Regions from separate parts of the Micromonospora sp. NPDC007230 genome, predicted to be linked through region 2. Evidence: riboswitches for the same ligand, from Rfam matches in the RefSeq annotation. Region 2 holds a riboswitch; each other region holds the start of a gene.

Region 1 (3,265 bases), on a different contig from region 2:
GGCGTCCGCACGCTCTACGTGGCGCTCTCCCGGGCCACCCAGCGCCTCACCACCCTCGACCCGGTGGGCTGACGGCGGCTCCGGCGACCCCCATTCACTCGCACATATAGCGATGTGAGCATAGATTGGGTCGGGCCGGGGTGCGGAACGGAAGGGTGTGGGCGTGGGCGCAGGTCATGACCACAGCGGCACGGTCGCCAACGCCGCGCACCGCCACCGGGGCCGGCTCTGGGCCGCCTTCGGGCTGCTCAGCGCCCTGATGGTGGTCGAGGCGGCGACCGCCTTCGCGACCGGCTCGCTGGCCCTGCTCTCCGACGCCGGGCACATGTTCACCGACGTCCTCGGCATCGGCATGGCGCTGGCCGCGATCACCGCCACCCGGCGCGCCGAGACCGATCCGCAGCGCACCTTCGGGCTCTACCGGCTGGAGGTGCTGGCCGCCCTCGCCAACGCGGTGCTGCTCGGCGCGGTCGCCGCGTACGTGCTCGTCGAGGCCGTCCGCCGGTTCGGCGAGCCACCGGAGGTCCTCGCCGGGCCGATGCTCGCCGTGGCGGTGCTCGGCCTGCTCGCCAACCTGGTCGCGTTCGGGCTGCTGCGCAGCGGGGCGCAGGAGAGCATCAACCTGCGCGGGGCCTACCTGGAGGTGCTCGGCGACCTGCTCGGCTCGCTCGGCGTGATCGGCGCCGCCCTGGTCATCACGTTCACCGAGTGGTGGTGGGCGGACCCGCTGGTGGCCGTCGCGATCGGGCTGTTCATCCTGCCGCGCACCTGGCGGCTCGGCCGGGCCGCGGTCCGCATCCTGGTGCAGGCCGCCCCGGAACACCTGCAGGTGACCGCCGTGCACGACCGGCTGGCCGCGGTGCCCGGCGTCGCCGAGGTGCACGACCTGCACGTCTGGACGCTCACCTCCGGCATGGACGTGGCCTCGGCGCACCTGACCACCACCCCCGACGCCGAGGTGGGCGAGGTGCTCGCCGCCGCGCGGGCCGCGCTGCACGATGACTTCCGGATCGATCACGCCACGTTGCAGATCGAACCCGGGGCGTCACCCGGCGCGTGCGGATCCGTCGAGTGGTAATTGAGGACAACCTTAATTCCAAGTGGCTATTGTGCACTAGTGCCGGCTTATGCCCGATTCCCGTTCGCCGCCTACGGCGACGGGCCGGAACAGCGCCGGTAGGCTCGGTCGCGGCTTCCGCCGGGCGACGCCCAGCAGCGTCCGCGGTGGCCGTCGCCTAATCGCCACAGCACGGCGAGCCGGGGAACCACGTACCTGGGGTGCATCCGCGTCAGCGGTAGGGATCTTCCGTCCCGAACCCGTCAGCTAACCCGGTCGGCGGTTGACGGAAGGACACGTGAATGCCACCAGTGGCACCTGTACGAAGGACGGCCGCCCGGTTGGCGGCCCTGCTCGTCGCGGCGCTCGCCCTCGGCGTCGCGGCCACGCCGGTCTCCCCCGCCTCGGCGGCTCCCCCGACCGGCCTGCTCGCCGCCGCACCCGGCGACGACGAGGGCGGCACACCGGCGCTGCGCGCGCAGCTCGACGCGGCCAGCAAGGGCTGGCTGGAGGCGCGGACCGCGTTGAACCGGTCGGTGAGCCGGCAGCAGCAGCTCACCGCCCAGCTCAAGACGATCAACAGCGAGCTGGGTGTACGCGACGCCAAGGTCGGTGAGCTCGCCGGGTTGGCCTACCGGACCGGGCGGCTCGGCACCGCCGCGGCGCTGCTCGGCAGCAGCAACCCGGAGGGCTTCATGGACCGGGCGCTCACCCTGCAGCAGGTCGCCGCACACGAGGACCGGGCCCTGCGCGACCTGATCGACACCCGGGACCAGGCCACCCGCACCCAGAACGCGCTCAACGGCGAGATCCGGGAACATCGCAAGCAGGTCGCGATCATGGCCAAGCGCAAGGCACAGGCGGAACGCGCGCTGGAGGTGGCGAACAACCGAACCACCGGCACCGCCGGCGGCAGCGTGCAGGGCACGTCCCGGGCCAACGCCACCCCCGCGAAGCGCAACGCCGACGGTTCCTGGCCCGCGGAGTCGTGCAGCGTCAACGACCCGACGCCCGCCGACGGCTGCATCACCCCGCGCACGCTGCACGCGCTCCAGCAGGCCAAGGCGGCCGGGTTCACCCGGTACGTCTCCTGCTACCGGCCCAGCGGCTCGGGTGAGCATCCCAAGGGCCGGGCCTGCGACTTCGCCGCCCAGAAGAACGGCTTCGGCGGGGTGGCCACCGGCGGCGACAAGACGTACGGCAACAACCTGGCCGCGTACTTCATCCGCAATGCCGACCCGCTCGCCGTGCTCTACGTGATCTGGTACAAGCAGATCTGGCTGCCCAGCAGCGGGTGGAAGGCGTACAGCGGGGGCAACGGCGACCCGTCCAGCGACCACACCAACCACGTGCACCTGTCGGTGTACTGAGCCCGCGGTGGCCCGCCGCCCGGCGGGCCACCGTACGCCCACCGACGTACGCCGGATGTCGTCGCGCGGCCCACGACGCCGGGCCGGCGACGGCCGAGCATCGAGGGCATGAGCCGACTCTCGCCCACCACGCGCAAGGCACTGCTCACCCTGCACCTGGTCACCTCGCTGGGCTGGCTCGGCGCCGACCTGGTGCTGGTCACCCTCGGCATCGCCGGGCTGCGCGGCGCCGACCCGGAGGTGGTCTATCCGGCCGCCGGGCTGCTGGTCACATACCTCTTCGCGCCGCTGAGCGTGGCGGTCTGGCTGGTCGGGCTGGCGAGCGCGCTGCTCACCCCGTGGGGCCTGCTGCGCTGGCGCTGGGTGCTGGTGAAGTTCGCGATCACCACCGGGATGCTCGGCCTGGTCCTGCTGCTGCTCACCCCGACCGTGCGCGGGCTCGCCGAGCTGGGGCCCGAGCTCGCCACCCGGGACCGGCTGGACCTGGTCATCCCGCCGGCGGTCTCCAGCAGCCTGCTGATCCTGATGACCGTGCTGTCCACCTACAAGCCGTGGGGACGGCTGCGCCGCGCCACGTCGGCGACCCGGCGGCCGGCCGACGGCTCCAGCGACGGCTTCCGGTCGCGGCGCGGGGTCAGACCGGCCTTCATTCGGCCCGGAGCGCCGCCTGGCGGCGCGGAGGCCGAATCATGGCCGCCAGCCGAGCCGGAGTTGCCGCAAACCGCCGGGCGGCGGGCCTAGCCGGTAGGGTCGCCGCACCGGCTCAGTCGGCGTGCCCCTCGAGGGTCGCGCCGAGCCGGCTGGCCAGGCCGAGATGGGCCGCCCGGGCCTGCCGGAA
Region 2 (3,265 bases):
CCCTGCTCGTGCTCGCCCTGGGGGTGCTCGCCGCCCTGGTCGCCCGGCCCGAGCGGGGGACTCCGCCGGATCCCGCCCCCGACCCGGCCGCCGTGGCGGCCGCCCGCCGCGCCGACCTGCGCCGGTACGCCGACGAGGTGGCGGTCGCCGCCGCCGGGGCCCGGCAGACCGCCCGCCGGTGGCGCGAGCAGTGGCTGACCGCGCACGACGAGGTCGACCGGGCCTGGCGGGCGTACGACGAGGCCGAGGCGGCCGCCCGGCGGTTCGCGGGGGCCGCCGTGCTGCCCGAGCCGCGGACGCCCCGGACGCCGGCCGAGTACGCGGCCCGGGAGCGGTGGCTGCACCACGCCGCCATGACGGCGCACTGGCAGGGCGACCTGACCGCCCGGCAACTCGCGGACGTCCTCGCCGGGCGCAACGGGTGGGACCCGCGCCGGCATCCGGCCGAGCAGGAGATCGCCCTGACCCGGGTGGTACGCGACGGCCGGCGGGCCCGGTGGCGGGCGGCCGCCGAGCGGGAGCAGCGGGCCTGGCGGGACGCCGAAGTGGCCGCCGAGGCGGCCCGGGTGCTGGCCGTGGAGGCGCACGCGGCCGCCGAGGCGGTGCGCCCCGGAGCGGTCCCGGTACGCCCCGCCGAGGCGGTGACCCAGACCCTCGCCCCGGTGCCGACCGGCGCCGTCGCGGCGCACCCCGCACGGTGGCGTCCGGCGCGGGTCGGCTGAATCGTTATCCGAATTCGGTGAGCCCGGTCACGGCGACCGGGTAAACGGTCAACCGGATCAGGCGGGGCGATCGAGCCCCGCAATTCCCCTTCGATCCCCACCCGGATGTCCGATAGGCACCCGCCGGTTCCCGTTAAAAACGGTCGTCCCATTGAGTCGGGTCAGTGACCGACTGTTCCGGTCTCGGTAACGGTGGTTGACGTTTACGCAGGTGGGCGCGCTTGGCAGGCGGCGTACCCACCGGTAGTGTCAGCGCGTCCGGTGCGGTTTTCGATCGCAAGTGGCGACGCCGCGCCGACCCGCTCAATCGTGATCTCACGAACCGGGGACCCAGTGCAACACCGGGGTGAATCCGCGAGCCGAGGCCCGCGGTAGGGCCTACTTCCCGCCCGAATCCGTCAGCTAACCCGGTAGGCGGCCACGGAAGGAGTTCCAACCTCGTGCGAACCACCCCCCGATCCTCCCCCCGCCTCCACGGCGCCACGGTGCCGGCGCTCGCCTGACCCGCGAGTCCGTTCCGGTAACCGACCCCCGCCGCCCGGTCCGCCGGGCGCTCTTTTCCCGCGGCCACCCCGCCCAGGAACGCGCGTGAGCTACTCCGCGCGTCGGGCCGGCGTGTGCCGCTCCGGCCCCCGTGGAGGAACACGTGAAGCACCACCTGAAGCGTCAGCTGCGGCGCCTCGCGACCGAGCGCCCGTACCAGATCGTCGCCGGCTCCGCCGCGGCCCTCGTGCTGGCCGGCGGCGCCAGCGCGGCACTGGCCGGCACGAACGACGCGCCGGTCCGGCAGGAGACCACCGCCGCCGTCGCCGAACTGGCCCCGCGCCTCGGTGACGTCGCCACCCGGAGCGAGGCCCGGGTCGCCGCCCCGTCCCCGACCGCCTCGCCCAGCGCGTCGCCGTCGGCGAGGGCCAGCTCGGCCAAGCCGGACCCGGACGTGACGAAGACCGCGAAGGCGAAGCCGAAGCCGCCGTCGACGAAGGTCCTCGACTACAACTACGAGGCCCAGACCGCCTACTGGAACTGCGGTCCGGCCGCGGTGCGCAACGCGCTGAGCGCGAGCGGCGTCGAGACCACCCAGGACGCGATGGTCGCCCCGCTGAACGCCGGCGAGAACGGCACCAACTCGGCCGAGGACACCACCCGCGGGCTCAACCAGATGGTCAAGGGCAACCCGTACCGGACCCACATGATCCCCGGCCAGGCCGCGACCCCGGCGCAGATGGACCAGCTCCAGGCCGACGTGGTCAAGGCGATCACCGACGGCCGCGGCGTGGTGGTCAACATCGCCGGCTCCGCCACCGACACCAACGGCGGCTGGCACTCGTTCCCCGGCGGCCACTACATCGCCGTGGTCGGCTACAAGGACGACGGCCGGACGGTGCGGATCGCCGACTCGGCGAACCCGGCGCTGCCCGAGTACTGGATCACCACCATCGATCTGGCGAACTGGGCCGGCACCCGCGGCTACTCCGCCTGATCCCACCCCTGCACGTCGGGCACCGGCTCCAGGAGCCGGTGCCCGACGTCGTATCCGGGGCCGGTCTCGCGCCTGGTGTCCGTCCGGTGGCACACTGCGCCGTATGGGCGACGAGACGGGTACCCGCCAGCTGCTGCTGCTGCACGGCATGGGCGCCACCGGTGAGGTGTGGCTGCCCTGGGCGCCGCTGCTGGAGCGCCGCTGGGCGGGCCGCTGGCTGGCCCCCGACCTGGCCGGGCACGGCTGGTCGCCGCAACTGCCGGCGTACTCCTTCGAGGCGCTCGCGGACCGGGTGGTGGCGGGGCTCGGCCCGGTCGCCGACCGGCTCGGCCCCCGGGACCGGCTGGTGGTGCTCGGGCACTCGCTCGGCGGGGTGGTGGCGCTGGCGCTGGCCGCACGGACGCGGCAGCTTCCGATCGACGGGGTGGTCGGGCTCGGCATCAAGGTCGCCTGGTCGCCGGCCGAGCTGGACAAGGCCCGCGAGCTGGCCCAGCGGCCGGTGACCTGGTTCGCCAGCCGGGACGAGGCGGCCCGCCGTTACCTGCGGGTGGCCGGGCTGACCGGGCTGTTCGCCCCCGACCACCCGGTGGTGGACGCCGGGCTGCGCCGCGAGGACGGCCGCTGGCGGCTGGCCATGGACCCGGCCGCGTTCGCGGTCGGGGAGCCGCAGCTGCCCGCCCTGCTCGCCGCGACCGACGTGCCGGTGCTGTTGGCCCGGGGCGAGCAGGACCCGATGGTGTCCGACGCACAGCTCAAGGAGTTGGGCGTGCCGATGGCGACGCTGCCGGGGCTCGGCCACAACGCGCACGTCGAGGACCCCGCCGCCATCCTCGACCTGCTCGCGCCGTTCGCGGCGCCCGACGGGCCGTGACGCCGTCGCCCCGCAGGCAGGGCGACGACATCACGACCGCAGGTTGCGTCAGTAGAAGCAGCCGGTGGCGGGCAGGGCGGACGGGGCGGGTGGGGCGACGCCGTCGTAGATGGCCAGCAGCATGTTCTGCGGGCAGCGGTTGGCGCCGTTGACCCGGACCTCCAGGTGCAGGTGGGGGCCGGTCACGTTGCC
Region 3 (3,265 bases), on a different contig from region 2:
GATGTGCTGGGCGACGTAGCCGTCCACCGAGCGCAGCGTGTAGTGCCAGCCCAGGTAGGTCACGTCCTGGACCAGCCGTACGCTCGGGCCGAAGTAGCCCTCGGTGTCGTGGATGATGATGTATTCGAGCTTCTGCTGAGCCGGCCGGTTGCCGATGTCGTAGTTGCCGTAGTCCACGATGGTCGTCTCGGGGATCGTGTACTCCCCGTACGGTGCGGGGATCCACTCGCAGGCGAGGCGGACCGGGCACTCCAGGCCGTCCGGCCGCTCGGCGCGGCGCAGGCCGAGCTTGTGCAGCCCGGACTGGTCCGGCGTCACCGCGGCGGCGGCGAGGGTCACCCGCTGGCCGTCGTCGGTGGTCCGGCTGGCGCCCTGGCCGATCTGGTCGTACACCTCGTCGGCGAAGGCCGCCGCCGCGTCCTCGGTGTCCGCGCCGGAGTACCGGGCCACCGCGCCGTACCAGGCCGCCGGGTCGCTGCCGGCGCCGACCGGCCCGCCCAGTTTCTGCTGGTACGACGCCAGCAGGGCCGCGCCGCCGCGGATGTTGGCCGCCGCGTCGTCGCGCAGCGTCTCCTTCGACACGCCGGTGAGGTCGGCGGCGGTGTCCAGGGTCTGCAGCGACGCCACGGGCAGGGTGTCCCCGGAAGGCGCGGCGGCGGCGGTCAGGTCGACGGTGAGCGGACGGGACTCGTCGCCGCGGGGGTCCTCGTTCTCGTCCACGTGCGCGCTGGACGGGGTCGAGGCGACCTGCTGCGCGTCGGTGAGGTGCATCGGGCCGTAGCCGCCGCTGGTGCTGGGCCGGCCGGAGTGGGTGTCCCAGCGGGACTCCAGGTAGGAGACGCCGAGCAGGACGCTCTGCGGCACGCCGTACTCCGCCGCCGCGGCGGCGTACTGCTGCTGCCGGTCCGGGCTGTCGGTGGTGCCGGCGACGGTGAGGGGCGCCGCCGCGGTGGGACCGCTGGTCGCGAGAGCGGTGGCCGCCGCGACGGCGGCGGCCAGCAGTATCCGTCTGCGCGGTGGCAGTGCTGAGAGGTGCATCGAACCTCCAGATAGGGATGGGGGTGACTGCGTCCCCACCCTCACTCCGCAGATGGCCCCAGGTCAATACCTTTCCAGGTGGTGATGATGGGCGTAAAAAACCTTCACCGTCGGGTGGTTTCCGAATCTGCGTACGGAGTGTCACGGCGGATCGGGTTGCGGATTGATAACGACGGTCCCTACTCTGGTCAGTCGTCGACCGGTAGGTTCACCGTCCATCCCGGGTGGTGACGGTCCGACACCGCCGAGTCGCCGCCAGGCGAGCCGGGGACCCAGGTACCTGGGGTGAATCCGCAGCCACTGCGGTAGGGCGGCTCCCTTCCCGTCCGAACCCGTCAGCTAACCCGGTAGGCGGTCAGGAAGAAGGAGTACGGAGCCCGGTGGCACACCATGCCCCGCGGCCACCGTCGGACCGGTCGGTCGACCGGTCGACGGCTGCGCCGCGTTCACGCTGGTCCCGCTTCACCATTGCCCTCGCCGCCCTGGTCGGCACCGCCGTCGTCCTGACCGGCGGCGCCACGGCGGCCCACGCCGAACCGTCGGTCACCGAGATCGAGCGCCAGATCGACCAGGACTGGAACAAGCTCGAACCGATCATCGAACAGGTCAACTCCACCCGCGGAAAGCTCGCCGTCCGGCGCAAGCAGGCCGACGCGCTGGCGAAGCAGATCGCCCCGCTCGAGGCCCAGGTCGACGCCGCCCTCGGGCAGGTCAGCGGGCTGGCCGCCGACGCGTACAAGGGCAACAACCTCTCCACCGTCAACGCCCTGCTGGGCAGCCGGTCGCCGAGCGAGGTGGTCAACAGCCTCGAACTGCTCGACCGCTTCGCGCACCACCAGCACGAGCAGGTGCAGGCCGTCATGGAGCTGCGCGACGAGCTGGCCGCGAAGAAGAAGCCGTTGGACGCGATGGTCGCCCAGCTGGCCCGTACCGAAGCTCAGCTCGCGGCCCAGAAGAAGCAGATCGACGCCGAGATCGCCCGGCTCCAGAAGCTCCGGCTCAAGGTGTACGGCAACGGCGGCGGCGGACCACTGCGTCCCGCGCCCTGCCCCGCCGGCTACCCGGGCGGCCCGGCCGGTGTCGCGGTCAAGTTCGCCTGCGCCCAGATCGGCAAGATCTACGTCTGGGGTGCCGCCGGCCCGGACCACTACGACTGCTCCGGCCTGACCATGGCGGCCTGGGCCAAGGCCGGGGTCTCCCTGCCGCACAACGCCCGCGAGCAGCACGACGTCACCCGGCGGGTGAGCCGCGGCGAGCTACGCCCCGGTGACCTGGTCTTCTACTACAGCGACCTGCACCACGTCGGGATGTACGTCGGCGGCGGCTGGGTGGTGCACGCCTCCCAGTCCGGCAAGCCGATCACGATGAAACGCGTCGACGACGGCCAGATCAACAGCTACGGCCGCCCGGGCTGACGGGTACGCAGGGGCTTCCGCGTCGCGGGAGCCCCTGCGTCGTGCTCAGCGGGTCGGCCAGGTACGCCAGTTCTGCCAGGACCGGCTCTGGGTCGGCCCGCGCTGCCCCTGGTAGCGCGAGCCGTAGACCGCCGAGCCGTACGGGTGCTCGGCCGGCGACGAGAGCCGGAAGATGCAGAGCTGGCCGATCTTCATGCCGGGCCAGAGCGTGATCGGCAGGTTGGCCACGTTGGAGAGTTCCAGCGTGACGTGCCCGGAGAAGCCCGGGTCGATGAAGCCGGCGGTGGAGTGGGTGAGCAGCCCGAGCCGGCCCAGGCTGGACTTGCCCTCGAGCCGGCCGGCGAGCTGGTCGCCCAGCGAGATCACCTCGAGCGTCGAGGCGAGCACGAACTCGCCCGGGTGCAGCACGAACGGCTCGCCCTCGGGTACCTCCACCATCGAGGTCAGGTCGTCCTGCTGCTGGGACGGGTCGATGTGCGTGTAGAGGTGGTTGTTGAAGACCCGGAAGAGCCGGTCCAGGCGTACGTCGATGCTGGACGGCTGCACCAGCGTAGGCTCGAAGGGCTCCAGCGCGAGTGCGCCCGCCTTGATCTCGGAGACCAGGTCGCGGTCGGAGAGCAGCATCGGAACACCATAGCGACCGGTACGGGCGACCTGCGTGTCGGACTACATCTTCGTACACGTGTTCGATAGAATGTCCGCATGGCTTCCTGGTCCGAATTCGCCGCCGACGAGCCCCGACTCGCCGACGAGATCCGCCTTCTCCTGCAGCAGTACGGGCCGGGCTTCGGCTACCTCGCCACGGTCCGCGC

What was found. A riboswitch is a leader RNA that binds a small molecule or an ion and turns the genes downstream of it on or off. The one in region 2 is predicted to bind cyclic di-AMP.
Region 1: another riboswitch for cyclic di-AMP. It lies ahead of ACFYML_RS23860 (coiled-coil domain-containing protein); the one in region 2 lies ahead of ACFYML_RS06855 (C39 family peptidase).
Region 3: another riboswitch for cyclic di-AMP. It lies ahead of ACFYML_RS18350 (NlpC/P60 family protein); the one in region 2 lies ahead of ACFYML_RS06855 (C39 family peptidase).

Annotation. Positions count from the first base shown of each region.
Region 1 covers NZ_JBIAFE010000018.1:51,866-55,130, forward strand. Annotated here, with positions in the region: gene ACFYML_RS23850 (HelD family protein) at 1-72, shown strand, start outside; gene ACFYML_RS23855 (cation diffusion facilitator family transporter) at 164-1,078, shown strand; cyclic di-AMP (ydaO/yuaA leader) riboswitch at 1,223-1,355, shown strand; gene ACFYML_RS23860 (coiled-coil domain-containing protein) at 1,360-2,427, shown strand; gene ACFYML_RS23865 (hypothetical protein) at 2,536-3,168, shown strand; gene ACFYML_RS23870 (SRPBCC family protein) at 3,191-3,265, opposite strand, start outside.
Region 2 covers NZ_JBIAFE010000003.1:353,466-356,730, reverse strand. Annotated here, with positions in the region: gene ACFYML_RS06860 (hypothetical protein) at 1-722, shown strand, start outside; cyclic di-AMP (ydaO/yuaA leader) riboswitch at 1,013-1,154, shown strand; gene ACFYML_RS06855 (C39 family peptidase) at 1,357-2,202, shown strand; gene ACFYML_RS06850 (alpha/beta fold hydrolase) at 2,306-3,073, shown strand; gene ACFYML_RS06845 (peptidoglycan-binding protein) at 3,122-3,265, opposite strand, start outside.
Region 3 covers NZ_JBIAFE010000011.1:258,496-261,760, forward strand. Annotated here, with positions in the region: gene ACFYML_RS18345 (N-acetylmuramoyl-L-alanine amidase) at 1-1,038, opposite strand, end outside; cyclic di-AMP (ydaO/yuaA leader) riboswitch at 1,271-1,406, shown strand; gene ACFYML_RS18350 (NlpC/P60 family protein) at 1,419-2,453, shown strand; gene dcd (dCTP deaminase) at 2,499-3,077, opposite strand; gene ACFYML_RS18360 (pyridoxamine 5'-phosphate oxidase family protein) at 3,156-3,265, shown strand, end outside.